2 regions of the Ligilactobacillus animalis genome follow, and region 1 is predicted to be linked to the other one. Evidence: riboswitches for the same ligand, from Rfam matches in the RefSeq annotation. Region 1 holds a riboswitch; the other holds the start of a gene.
What was found. A riboswitch is a leader RNA that binds a small molecule or an ion and turns the genes downstream of it on or off. The one in region 1 is predicted to bind preQ1.
Positions count from the first base shown of each region.

Region 2: it holds a riboswitch for preQ1, as region 1 does, so the genes downstream of both, GSR62_RS01715 (nucleoside hydrolase) here and GSR62_RS00755 (QueT transporter family protein) in region 1, are expected to answer to the same signal.

Region 1 is NZ_CP047141.1:164,456-170,903, reverse strand. It holds gene GSR62_RS00765 (glycoside hydrolase family 70 protein) at 1-434, opposite strand, end outside; gene GSR62_RS00760 (GH25 family lysozyme) at 451-2,940, opposite strand; PreQ1 riboswitch class I at 3,074-3,121, shown strand; gene GSR62_RS00755 (QueT transporter family protein) at 3,128-3,616, shown strand; gene GSR62_RS00750 (DUF2829 domain-containing protein) at 3,631-3,858, shown strand; gene GSR62_RS00745 (3-oxoacyl-ACP reductase) at 3,858-4,622, shown strand; gene GSR62_RS00740 (DegV family protein) at 4,728-5,576, opposite strand; gene trxA (thioredoxin) at 5,658-5,969, opposite strand; gene GSR62_RS00730 (GNAT family N-acetyltransferase) at 5,991-6,448, opposite strand, start outside.
Region 2 is NZ_CP047141.1:362,602-369,049, forward strand. It holds tRNA gene GSR62_RS01685 (tRNA-Tyr) at 1-62, shown strand, start outside; tRNA gene GSR62_RS01690 (tRNA-Gln) at 66-137, shown strand; gene proC (pyrroline-5-carboxylate reductase) at 204-1,004, shown strand; gene nagA (N-acetylglucosamine-6-phosphate deacetylase) at 1,079-2,215, shown strand; gene GSR62_RS01705 (GntR family transcriptional regulator) at 2,240-2,938, shown strand; gene GSR62_RS01710 (ECF transporter S component) at 2,981-3,535, opposite strand; gene GSR62_RS01715 (nucleoside hydrolase) at 3,528-4,526, opposite strand; PreQ1 riboswitch class I at 4,547-4,591, opposite strand; gene GSR62_RS01720 (WecB/TagA/CpsF family glycosyltransferase) at 4,662-5,396, opposite strand; gene GSR62_RS01725 (nicotinate phosphoribosyltransferase) at 5,542-6,448, shown strand, end outside.

The DNA of each region.
Region 1 (6,448 bases):
TTTTCTTGTGTATATTTATTTTCCTTTTCAGCGGTGTTAACTTGTGCTGTGCTGTCTACAGCATTTTTATCCGCAACTGTTGTTGTATTCTGTTCGGAAGATTCCACATTTTTAACAGTTGTATCCTTATTTGTCTCAGCTGTTGTTACTTCTTTTTCAACATTAGTTGTTTTTTCTTCACTAGAAGCCATATCTGCATCTTGTGTAGTAAGTTGCGCTTCAGTTGCTTTCGCTTCATTAGAAACATCTGTTGTAGTATCAGTTGATTCGTCAGTATTTAACGTTTGTTCTGTTTGGGTCTCATTGCTACTACTCGTCTCATCTGCTAAAGCACTAGTCGTACTAGCAAATCCAAAAATTCCCACTGCAATTGCTGCAAATACCCAATGTTTACCAGCTTTATACATCTTGTAGTGTAATTTTTTCTCAAACATTTTTATTCATATACTCCTATTCTTCTTTTAATAACGCGCCATTAAAGGTATCAAAGTAATAACGTTTACCATTGATCGTTTGCCAACCATAGAGCATCCAACCATCATAGTTATAGTAAACTGTTTTTTCTTTCCCATTTTCCATTACTTTTTGGAAACCACGTTGCATTTGACCTTTGTCGTTGAACAAATACCAATGTCCATTGATGTAACGTTCGCCAGTCATCATTGCGCCATTGAATGTATCAAAATAGTATGGAACATCATTGATACCCTGCCAACCGTAGAGCATCCAGCCATCATAGTTGTAGTAAACAGTCTTCTCTTTGCCATTTTCCATTACTTTTTGGAAGCCACGTTGCATTTGACCTTTATCATTGAACAAATACCAATGTCCATTGAGATAACGTTCGCCAGTCATCATTGCACCAGTTGATTTATCAAAATAATATGGAACATTATCGATCCCTTGCCAACCATAAAGGCGCCAACCATCATAGTTATAGTAAACGGTCTTTTCTTTGCCATTTTCCATTACCTTTTGGAAACCACGTTGCATTTGACCTTTATCATTGAACAAATACCAGTGACCGTTAATGTAGCGCTCACCAGTCATCATTGCACCATTGAACGTATCAAAATAATATGGAACATTATCGATCCCTTGCCAGCCATACAACATCCAGCCATCTTGGTTGTAGTAGACTGTCTTATCATCGCCGTAAGCTTTGAGATTTTGGAAGCCACGTTGCATTGCGCCACTATTGTCAAATAAGTACCAGTGACCATTGATCTTTTGCTGACCAGTGACCATTGCACCATTGAATGTATCAAAATAACGTGTGGCATTATTTACCCATTGCCAGCCATACTGCATTCGACCATTATTTGCATAATAAACTGTTTTATTTTGCTCTGGGATCTGTACAAGTCCCGTCTTCATCGCACCATCAACAACATCAAAATTATACCAGTACCCATCGATCTTTTGTTGACCATATTGCATCTGACCGTTATTGGCGTAATAAACTGTCTTATCTTGACCATATTGCATCTGACCGTTATTGGCGTAATAAACTGTCTTATCTTGACCATATGGACTTAAGCTTTGGAAGCCATATTGCATAGCACCTGTAACTTGATCAAATAAATACCATTTACCATCGATCTTTTGTTGGCCATATTGCATTTGACCTGCATCATTATAGTAAACTACCTTATTTTGATCAGTTATTGGTTGGATACCAGTTAAATATTGACCCGTTTTTTGATCAACTAAATACCAATGTCCGTCTTTAAAAACTTGTTGGGTGACAGGTTTTTCAGCTGTATCTGATTTTGAGAACAAACCATTGAAGTCGATCGAAAGGTCTAAAGCCCCCATATTCTCTCGTCCTGGTAAGTAAGCAGTTGATGAAAATTGCCAAGCACCATATCCTAAGTTCCGCCATTCCTGTTCATAATAACCATTATTAGTTGGTACAAATGGATATTGTGACCACCAAGTCTTTGCTCGACCAACAGTTGCGATCGCAGCTTCATAATATGGATAGCCTCCACCGGTATAAACACCACGGTTATTGAATCCAGCTGCTGTTAAAGCATTCCAAAAGCTATTCAAATTACCACGCACGTCATTACTATAAGTACTATGGTCTTCCATATCAGCAAAGACCAATGTATCTTGACCTAAACCTAGATTTTCCATCGTATTTACTACATGTTGTCCTTCAGCATAACCTGTAGCAGCATCATTAAATCTCGCATAATGGTAGATAGACACTGTTAAGCCTGCATTCTTAGCATAATTTATTTGCTTAGTAGCTGCAGGATTTACATAGCTTTGGCCTTCAGTTAGTTTAACAACAACAGCTTTGATACCTAATTGCTTTAATTTATTGAAATCATCTTGATTTAGCCAAGATTGGTATGAGGCCACATCAATGGCATCCCCACGAGTATATTGTCTATCTCCTATGTATATAGCATCTGGTGTTTGCATTTTAGTTGCAACTTTATTAACTTGAAGTTGTTGTGCTTGTGCATTTTCAGCCACATTTTCATTGGCTTGTTTCTCATCAGTTGTCAATTGCAATTCTTGAGTAGCATTGGTATCATCGACTACATCTTCTGTCGACAACTCATCTTTATTCTGTGCCTGATCAGTAGCATTGGTATTATCTTCTTGAGCTGTATCATTCAAATCAACTTTTGCTTGATCACTTGTGCTGGAACTTTCATTTTGCACATCTTTTTGTTCAGAGACTTGTTGGTCTAGTTGAACAGTTGTCTGATCATTTTGTTCATTTGATACGTTACTACTATCCTTATCAGTGACTACTTGTTGTGTATTTTGTGCTTCAACGCTTACCTGATCAGCTTTAACGTTCTGTGTTGCATACATCCCACTCGAGATCGCCATCATTGTCACGCCAGAAGCTAGCCAAATTTTACGCTTATTCTTACGATAGCTGGCTAAAACCTTCTTCTTGCGCCTGTAATCCATTTCTGTCACCCTTTCAGAAAATCAAAATCCTTTAATAAAAATAAACACTTTTAACAATTCTTTATTATATCAGTAAGATATTGAATTTTACATATCAAAGTTTGCATTTTTCATAATTTCTACCTATACTAATACATTGGTGGTTCGCAACCATCCCACCGTAATAAAAAACTAGGAGAGACATTTTATGACAAAAACACATACTCGGACCGTCCAGCTGGCTAAGGCTGGGATGGTCGCAGCTTTATATGTTGCCTTTACTTTGATCAACCCATTGAGCTTTGGAGCTGTCCAACTGCGCTTTTCAGAATTGTTCAATAATTTGAGCATTTTTAATAAGCGTTATATCTGGGCGGTAACTTTAGGCTGTGCGATAGCCAACCTTCAATCGCCCCTAGGGATCATCGATGTGATCTTTGGTACTTTAGGGACTTTGGTGATGACTTCGCTTAGCTACTGGGCGACACGCAACATCAGATCGGTACCACTTAAGTTGACCATTTGTGTCATTATATGCACACTGATGTCTTGGAGCGTAGCCTTAGAGTTACACTATGTAAGTGACTTACCATTTTGGGCAACTTATCTTTCTGTCGGGATCGGCGAATTTATTTCGATGACTCTCGGTGCAGTTTTAGTCTATTTCTTAAGTAAAGCAATTGATCTAACAGAATAACGAGGTATTTTAAGATGACATTTGAAGAAGTTTTACCGGCTTTAAAAGCGGGCCGAAAAGCCGTCCGAACTGTAGGTTGGGGCGGAAGTGAAGAATATATCTTTGTCGTTAAAGATGACACTTTAAACGGTGAAAAGATCAACCCTTATCTCATGATCAAAACTAAAGAGGAACCCTCACTTTCACAATTCATGCCAACTTCATGCGATGTTTTAGCAACTGACTGGGAATTGGTGGACTAATGACAAATTATTCTCAATTAGATGGGCAAGTCGTCGTCGGAACTGGCGTAGCTTCGGGGATCGGCTTAGCTCAAGTCCGTGCCTTTCTAGCACAAGGTGTGACCTTTTTTGGGACCGATCTAGTTGAAAACGCCGAGCTCATTGCCCTCAAGCAAGCTTATCCGGCTAACTTTTACTTTTATCCCTGTGATGTGCGTAGAAGTTCTGATATCAAACAGCTAGTGGCATTTATCCTAGAACATACCACGCAAGTAGATATCTTACTCAATACAGCTGGGATCTTAGATGCTTATACACCTAGTTTAGAAACGACCGAAGAGCTCTGGGATGACATCTTTGATACAAATCTAAAGAGTATCTTTTTATTGACCAACGCACTCTTACCGACCATGTTAGCTCAAAAACATGGCGTGATCGTCAATATGGCTTCGATCGCTGGGTTGATCGCTGGTGGCGGCGGGGCAGCTTACACTGCCAGCAAACATGCGATCATCGGCTATACCAAACAATTATCTTTTGATTACGCCGCCAAGGGTATTCGGGTCAACTGTCTTGCTCCTGGTGCGATCAAGACCCCAATGAATCAAGCCGATTTTGCAGGCGATGCCACGATGGCCAAAGAAGTCGCCCAAAACACGCCCGCTAAACGTTGGGCTGATCCCAGTGAAGTGGCTGAACTGAGCCTCTTTTTAGCCAGTCCGGCCGCCGATTATATCCACGGTTCAGTCATGCAGATCGATGGTGGCTGGAGCGTTGGTAAATAACTTTTGAGTCCCTCGTATCAGGGACTTTTTTCTTATAAAAAACTAGCTCACAATGCAAACAAGGGCTCGCCACGATCAAGCTATCGTGGTGGACCCTCATTATTCTTAAGCATAGATCCAACTGACTAAAAGGCTCTTTTCACCCACATGCGCTCTGATCGAGGGTTTGAGCCGTGTGATCTCAAGTCTTGTTTCTGGAAGATCAACTTGAAATTTTTGTAGCCATTTATTGGCCGTTTCAGCTGAAGCTTCATCACACATCAACATGAGATCAGTCACTACTTGTCCACTACTATTGATCTGTTCGAGCACCTTATGGTATGCCTTTTTCATCCGAACACTCGTATCCAAGACTGCTAATTTACCATCATCTGTAAATTCCAGTAGCGTCTTTAAGTGTAATAAAGCATTGCCAACGACTGGAGTTCCATTTGAGACATAACCAGTTTTACGCAAATTGCGAATATCATCGATCACGATGGTCTGCGTCTTATCACGCATCACACTTAACTCGGCTAAAATCTGGGTGACATTTTCACCGGCTTTGACTAGTTTGGCCGCGTGACGCACTAATTTTGCCTGCGCCAAGCCTGTTGTATGTGAATCAAACAGGTGCACATTCAAAGCGCGCACTTCCGCTTTAGCGTATGCTCGTAAATTTTCATCTAAAGCATTGATCCCGTTAGCTAAATAGATGCAGATCACATCCGTATAGCCGGCATCAGCTAAGATTTGCATCTGTTGAGCGAGCGTTTCCCGCGAGACTGAAGCAATATTTAGTGTTTCTTTGGAGTCATTCACGAGGTCAAAAAGCTCGCCATCACGGAGATCTTGACCTTCATAGTATACTTTTTGTCCCAAAAGTAACGGTAAAGCTAATATTTTTACATCTAAATTCGCGGCAGCATCAGCATCGATCACAGCTGAGCTATCCGTTAAAATCGCTATTTTCATTTTATTAAGACACCTATTGTAAAAAGTAATTACTATTATTCTATCACAAAAGAGGCTACAAGTTTTTGTAGCCTCTTTGATCTAACTATATTGTTCAAGTTTACTGGTCAAATATTGACGCATATCCGCCAAATGTTTGTAACCAGTCAATTTTTCTTTGGCAACTCCATCGACGAATAATAGCATCGTTGGAATACTCATCACATTATTAGCCACCGCTAGATCTTGGTCTTGTTGGACGTCGACTTTGACAAATTTGATCTGCTCACCAAATTCTTGCTCCAAAGTCTTTAATGCCGGCTCAAGTAACTTACAAGGCCCACACCAGTCAGCATAAAAATCAACTAAGACCAAACCGTTGGCTGTTTTTTGTGCAAATGTCTCTGCGTTCAAATCATCACCCCAAATATCTAATTATAACTCGATCCCACGCAAGACGACTTGGATATCATGGCCTAATTTAGGGTCATACACCGAAGTCACCATTCCTTGTTCAAACCCCTGTGCATTCAAAAAGGCTTGCGCATTTACATCTGACAAGGCTGATGAAGTCATTAATTCTTTGTAGCCTTCACGCTTCAACGCGGATCTGAGTGCCGTCAAAACTTTAGTGGCATAGTGCTGACGCAACTTTGTCTTTTCGGTCATCACTAGCCCTAACCAAGCGCAGTTAGCTTGCGGATGATCTAAGACCAGATCTACCAGTACCACTAACTCGTCTTGAGCATAAAAACCTAGATAAAACTTTTGCTCTGGTAAAGCTTTTGGCGGCAATGTTTCTAATTCAGCTAAAATATCTGCTTTAGTTACTGGACTTGTTTGATAATGCTGATGATATTCTGAATGTTTAGCCTGTAAAGCTAAGATCTCAT
Region 2 (6,448 bases), 200 kb from region 1:
ACGCGGCGGACTGTAAATCCGCTCCTTCGGGTTCGGTGGTTCGAATCCACTCCCTTCCACCATATTGGGCTATAGCCAAGCGGTAAGGCAACGGTTTTTGGTACCGTCATGCGCTGGTTCGAATCCAGCTAGCCCAATGACTGATAGGTCACGACTTACTTAGGTCGTGACCTTTTTTTTAATTTAAAAAAGCAGGTGAGCAAATGAAATTAGGATTTATCGGTGCCGGAAATATGGCACGGGCAATTATCAATGGTTGGTTAAGTCAAGGGCAAAAAGCAGAGATCTACTTGCACAGTGCTCGCAAAGCAAGTTATGAACCATATGCTAAAGAACATGGACTACACGCTTGTGCTAGCAATACCGAAGTCGTTTCAACGGCAGATATTATCTTCTTAGCGGTCAAGCCAATCGTGTTAGCTGAGGTCTTACATGAGATCAAAGCAACGGTACAAGAAAAAAAGCCGGTCATCGTTTCGATGGTGACGGGAGTGTCTATCGCAGAGATCGCTGACTTGCTAGGGCTGACACCTGAAGACTTAGAGATCATCCGTATCATGCCAAATGTCAATGCAGAGATCGCGGCTGGGATGACGGCTTTGAATGCAAGTCCTGCTGTGACGGAGACCAATTTTGCACGGATCAAGGGACTCTTTGAAATGATCGGTCAAACTGAGATCTTGCCCGAAAAAGATTTCAGTACCTTTGTTGCTTTAGCGGGTAGTTCGCCAGCTTATGTTTATTTCTTCATCGACGCAATGTCGCGCGCTGGGGTCAAATATGGCTTGAAAAAAGATCAAGCAACTAAGATCGCAGCCCAAGCAGTTTTGGGGAGTGCGCAAAAAGTTTTAGCCGATCAAAAGACACCAATGCAACTAGTCGATGACGTTTGTTCTCCTGGTGGAACGACGATCGCAGGCTTGCTTGCCATGGAAGAAGCTGGCTTTATGACGGCTGTGATCAAGGGCATGGATGCGACGATCAATAAAGATCAAGGAAAATAAGCGTTTAGGCTTGTAATTTTGGTCTATACCTATTACTATTAAGGTGTAATTAAAATAAGAAAGCGGGTTCAATTATGAGCAAAGTTATCAAGCATGCTGTTGTTTACACAGGAGAAAACAAGATAGATGACGCCTATATTCGATTTGATAAGCAGATCGAAGCGATCGGTCCGATGAGTGAATATCAAGTTTCACCAGCTGATCAAGAGGTGATCGATGTTGAAGGTAAGATCATCGTGCCAGGTTTTATCGATGTGCATAGTCACGGTGGCTATAATTTTGATGCCATGGATGGTAATGCCCAAGAATTGAGTGAAATGGTCGATGATATGGTCTATGAAGGTGTTACGACTTATTTTCCAACGACGATGACGCAATCACCGGAAAATATTGCGCATGCGATGACAGCGATCAAAGAAGCTGCAGCTAAGAATCCAGTTATCCAAGGTATCCATCTGGAAGGGCCTTTTGTCTCACCAGTTTTTAAGGGAGCACAACCAGAAGAATACATTCAAGCGCCAGATACAAAATTATTCGATCATTGGAACGAATTATCCGGTAATATGATCAAATTGGTGACTTATGCACCTGAGCATGAAACTTCGCCTGAATTTGAGCAATACTGTCTTGAACATGGAATCGTTCCTTCTGTCGGACATAGTAATGCGACGCGCGAACAGATGAAGCATTCCCGTGCCAGCCACGTGACGCATTTGTATAATGCCCAACGCGAATTCAAACATCGTGAACCAGGTGTGACGGGCCATGCTTTGTTAGAAGATAACATCTATTGTGAATTGATCGCTGACGGTTTCCATGTGTGCCCTGATATGATCAAGTTAGCCTATGAATTGAAGGGACCAGATAAGATAGAATTAGTCACTGATTCGATGCGTGCTAAGGGCATGCCTGAAGGAGTCTCTGAATTAGGTGGCCAAAAAGTTATCGTCAAAGACAAACAAGCTCGCCTTGAGAGTGGTAATTTGGCCGGAAGTGTTTTACAATATAAAGACGCTTTTGTAAATATTATGAAGTTTACCGGTTGTTCACTAGAAGACGCGATCAAGATGACTTCCTTAAATCAAGCTAAAGAATTTGGCTTGACGCAAAAAGGTGTGTTAGCAGTGGGTAAAGACGCTGATTTTAACGTCTTTGATCATGACCTTGATCTCGTTGAGACCTATAGTTTTGGATGCCGATTCAAAAAATAACCCTAAATATGGAAGGTGGTAGTCATGGGTTCACCAATTTACATTCAGATCCACAATAAAATCAAACAAGAGATCGAAGCCAATCGTTGGGCGGTCGGTGATCGGATCCCATCAGAGCGTGATCTGGCGGTGCAGTTTGGTGTCAGTCGCATGACCTTGCGCCAAGCGATCCAGACTTTAGTCGAAGAAGGGATCTTAGAGCGCCAGATCGGGTCGGGTACTTATGTAGCGCGCAAAAAAGTCCAAGAAAAGATGTCTGGGGTCACGAGTTTTACGGCGTTGACGGAAGCGCAAGGAAAAACTCCTTCCAGTAAGACGGTCTCTTATTTGGTGACTGCCCCTTCGCTCAGTGAAAGTGAGCATTTAAAATTAGGGCCTGACCAAAAAGTATTGCGGATGGAGCGGATCAGATATGCCGATGAAGTTCCGATCTGTTTTGAAGTGGCGACTTTACCGTATGATCTGATCAAAAATTATCAACGCAAGCAGATCACCAATTCACTTTATGGTACGTTGCAAGAAAATGGCTTGACGATCGGCCATGCGCAACAAACGGTCAGCTCGATGTTGGCTTCTGAAAAGATCGCTGAGTATCTCGAGTTAAAACGTGGTTCAGCGATCTTACGCCTACGTCAGATCACTAAATTAGGTGATGGTCGGCCTTTTGAATACGTTCGCACGCAGTATGCTGGTGAACGGTTTGAATTTTATCTAGAAAAATAAAAATAAGCGCCTCAAGCTCATTTGAACTTGGGGCGCTATTTATTAGGCTTTAAAAGAAAAACGCGGTTGTAATTTGCGATAAAGCAACCAGATGAGATAAAGGGTCAACAAGCGGTCGCAGTAGTCAGTACTGATCTGGACCAAAAAGATCGCCAGTGCTTGATGGACGCCTGCTCCACTTAGGATCTGAACGAACATGCTTGAACCAGAGCTAGTGATCCCATTAAATAAAAAATAGGTGATCGCAGTACTAGCTAAAGTTCCTGGTAAGGAGATCAAGAGAGCGGCCAAAAAAAGTTGCCAAATTTTAGTGGGAGTACGATATTTGAAGATAAACCCAACTATCAGACCGATCAGCAATTGGATCGGTGAATAATATATAGAAAAAACATCAGTCGTCATTCCAACTAATAATGCCGTACTGCCCCCAACTAGTAGACCCGCAGTTGGGCCGAGCAAGGCGGCACATAACATAGTCCCTAACGTGTCGAGATAAAGTGGTAGGTGTAAAAACAGCGCTAAGTTACTCCCAATGATATTCAAAGTGATCCCTAAGGCACATAGGGTGAGGTACCGTGGAGTTGATCTTTTAGGCATGTGGCACCTCCAAATCAGCGATCTGAGGTAGTGTTTGTTCCAGCATATCAGGATCTAAGCCACAGGCACGGCTTAAAAATAATTTCATAGCTGCTAAAGCATTTACTTGAGTCAATACGAAACTGTTAGCTGGAGCTTGCCAAAAGTTTTTTTCATCAACGATACTTTGTCCCAGTGCAAGCCCAGTTGTTGCGATCTTAGTGTGAGCCGCAAAGCCTTGGCAAAGTTCGGGACAAAGTGTATAGGCGACAGCCAACGGATCATTGATGACGCAACCGATAACTTTTTCGTATTGCCAATGAAAATCAAAATAAAAGCGGGTTATTTTTTGAATGAAGTCAGCTTCTTTAGGCCGTGTTTGGCGGATCAATTCCAAAATATTAGGGGTAAATAACATTTTACGAGTCACATCGAGTCCGACCATCTCGATCTTTAAAGGTAAGTTATCAAAACAGTAGGCTGCTGCATCAGGATCGCACCAGTAGTTATATTCAGCAACTGGTGAGCAATTGCCAAAACTTTTGAAATTTCCACCCATAGAAACCAAGCGACCACAATTTTTCCAGGCTGCGGGCGCTTTTTGATGAGCTTGTGCGATGTTGGTTAGTGGACCTAAAGCGATGATCGTTAAATCAGGTTCATTGTAGAGCGTTTGATTGATAAAATCACTGGCCCCTAAATGATATGAATGAGAGACTTCAGGGAGCTTACTCTCACCTAAACCATCAGCCCCATGGGTATCTTGGGCACTGACATAGGTACGTTTAAGTGGCTTAGAAGCTCCACAATAGACGGGAATGTCTAAACGATGACAATGATTTAAAATTTTGAGTGCATTTTTAGCACCTAGATCTGAAGGGACATTGCCTGCGACCGTAGTGATCCCGAGAATTTCGAGCTCAGGTGAAGCCAAAGCTAACATTAAAGCTAGGCTATCATCAATACCAGGGTCACAGTCAATGATAACTTTTTGAGTTGTTGTTGCATCCATAATTTCCAACCTCCTTAATGAGATCCTTGGTTTTTTATCCTGGGAAGTTTGCGAACCAGTCCAAGTTATCCTTGATTTTTATAAATGCAGTTTCCATTATAGAAAAAAATAAGCCGTTAAACAACGGCTTGTTGATCAACGACCAAAAATTTTTTTGCGATAGACTAATAAAAGATATTTAGGCAAAGCGAGCATCCGGATGAAACGGCTTGGTTCTTTTAATAAGCGATAAGCCCATTCGAGATGATGATCGATCCACCATTTAGGGGCACGCTTTGTTTGACCCGACAAAACATCAAAGCTTCCACCGACCCCCATCCAAATAGCAGGTGCTAGCTTGCGGTATTTAGCGATAAAGAATTCTTGCTTGGGAAAGCCGAGGGCTACAAAGACAAAATCAGGGCGGGCTTGTTCGATCTGGCGGGCTACTTTAGCTTCATCTTTGAAATAACCATCACAACTCCCTGCGATCTTTAGGTCAGGATAGGAAGTTTTTACTTTAGCTAAAACTTTTTCTAGGACAGCTGGTTTAGCACCGAGGAAAAAGACTCTTTTTTGATGTTTATTGGCAAAGGCTAACAAAGCCACTAATGTATCATAGCCTGTTACACGCTCGGGCAACGGATCACCTAAGATCTTAGCTCCTTTGATGATCCCGATCCCGTCAGCCGTGATGTAGTCAGCACTGCGGATCGTTTTAGCGTAGGTCGGGTCATCTTTGGCCGCTAAGACGATCTCAGGGTTAGCGGTCACGATAAAACGATCAGCTTTAGTTTGGCTATCGCGTTTTAGTTGTTCCAAAAATTCAGTTTGGGTGGCTTTGATAAAATCAAGCCCCAAAACATTTACAGTTTCAAAATTATTTTGCATGATATACCTCATCTAAATCTAAGGATTTGTTATTATTATAGCAGTTAGATTGGTGTTTTGGCTCAAAAGTGATAAAATTAAACTCATGTAGTCAAATCCGCTAAAAATTTTTCGGAAAAACAATTGATTAATGAAGAGGAAAGAAATGGTTAAATTATATCCAGACGACAGTTATACATTGCATACTGATGCTTATCAGATCAATATGATGCAGACATATTGGCGTCAGGGTCTGGCAGAGCGGAAGGCAATTTTTGAAGTTTATTTTCGTAAGCTGCCGTTTCAAAATGGGTATGCAATATTTGCAGGGTTAGAGCGTATCGTTGATTATATTCAAAACTTGCGCTTTACTGAACATGATCTCGCCTACTTAAAAGAGATCGGTGACTATCCGGATGATTTTATCGAATATCTCCGCAATTTTAAATTTAAAGCGACGATCCGTTCAGTCGTTGAAGGTGAAGTCGTCTTCAACAACGAACCTTTGATCCAAGTAGAAGGCCCATTGGTAGATTGCCAATTAGTTGAAACAGCGATCTTGAATATCGTTAATTATCAAACTTTGATCGCCACTAAAGCAGCTCGTGTCCGTTCGGCTTGTGGGGATGATGCCTTGCTTGAATTCGGTACACGGCGCGCACAAGAATTTGACGCTGCTTTGTGGGGAACACGGGCAGCCTATATCGGGGGCTTTGACGCGACCAGCAATGTGCGGGCAGCTAAGATCTTTGGGATCCCAGCTAGTGGGACACATGCTCATGCTTTAGTTCAAGCTTACCGCAATGATTATGATGCTTTTATGGCATATGCTAAAACGCATAAAGATTGTGTCTTTTTAGTTGATACTTACGACACCTTGCGCTCAGGGGTGCCTAATGCGATCAAAGTGGCTAAAGAACTAGGCGATCAGATCAATTTCTTAGGGGTCCGGATCGATTCTGGCGATATGGCCTATATTTCAAAACGTGTCCGTGAACAACTTGATGAAGCCGGTTTTCCGAATGCTAAGATCTATGCTTCAAACGACCTAGATGAAAAGACGATCACCAACT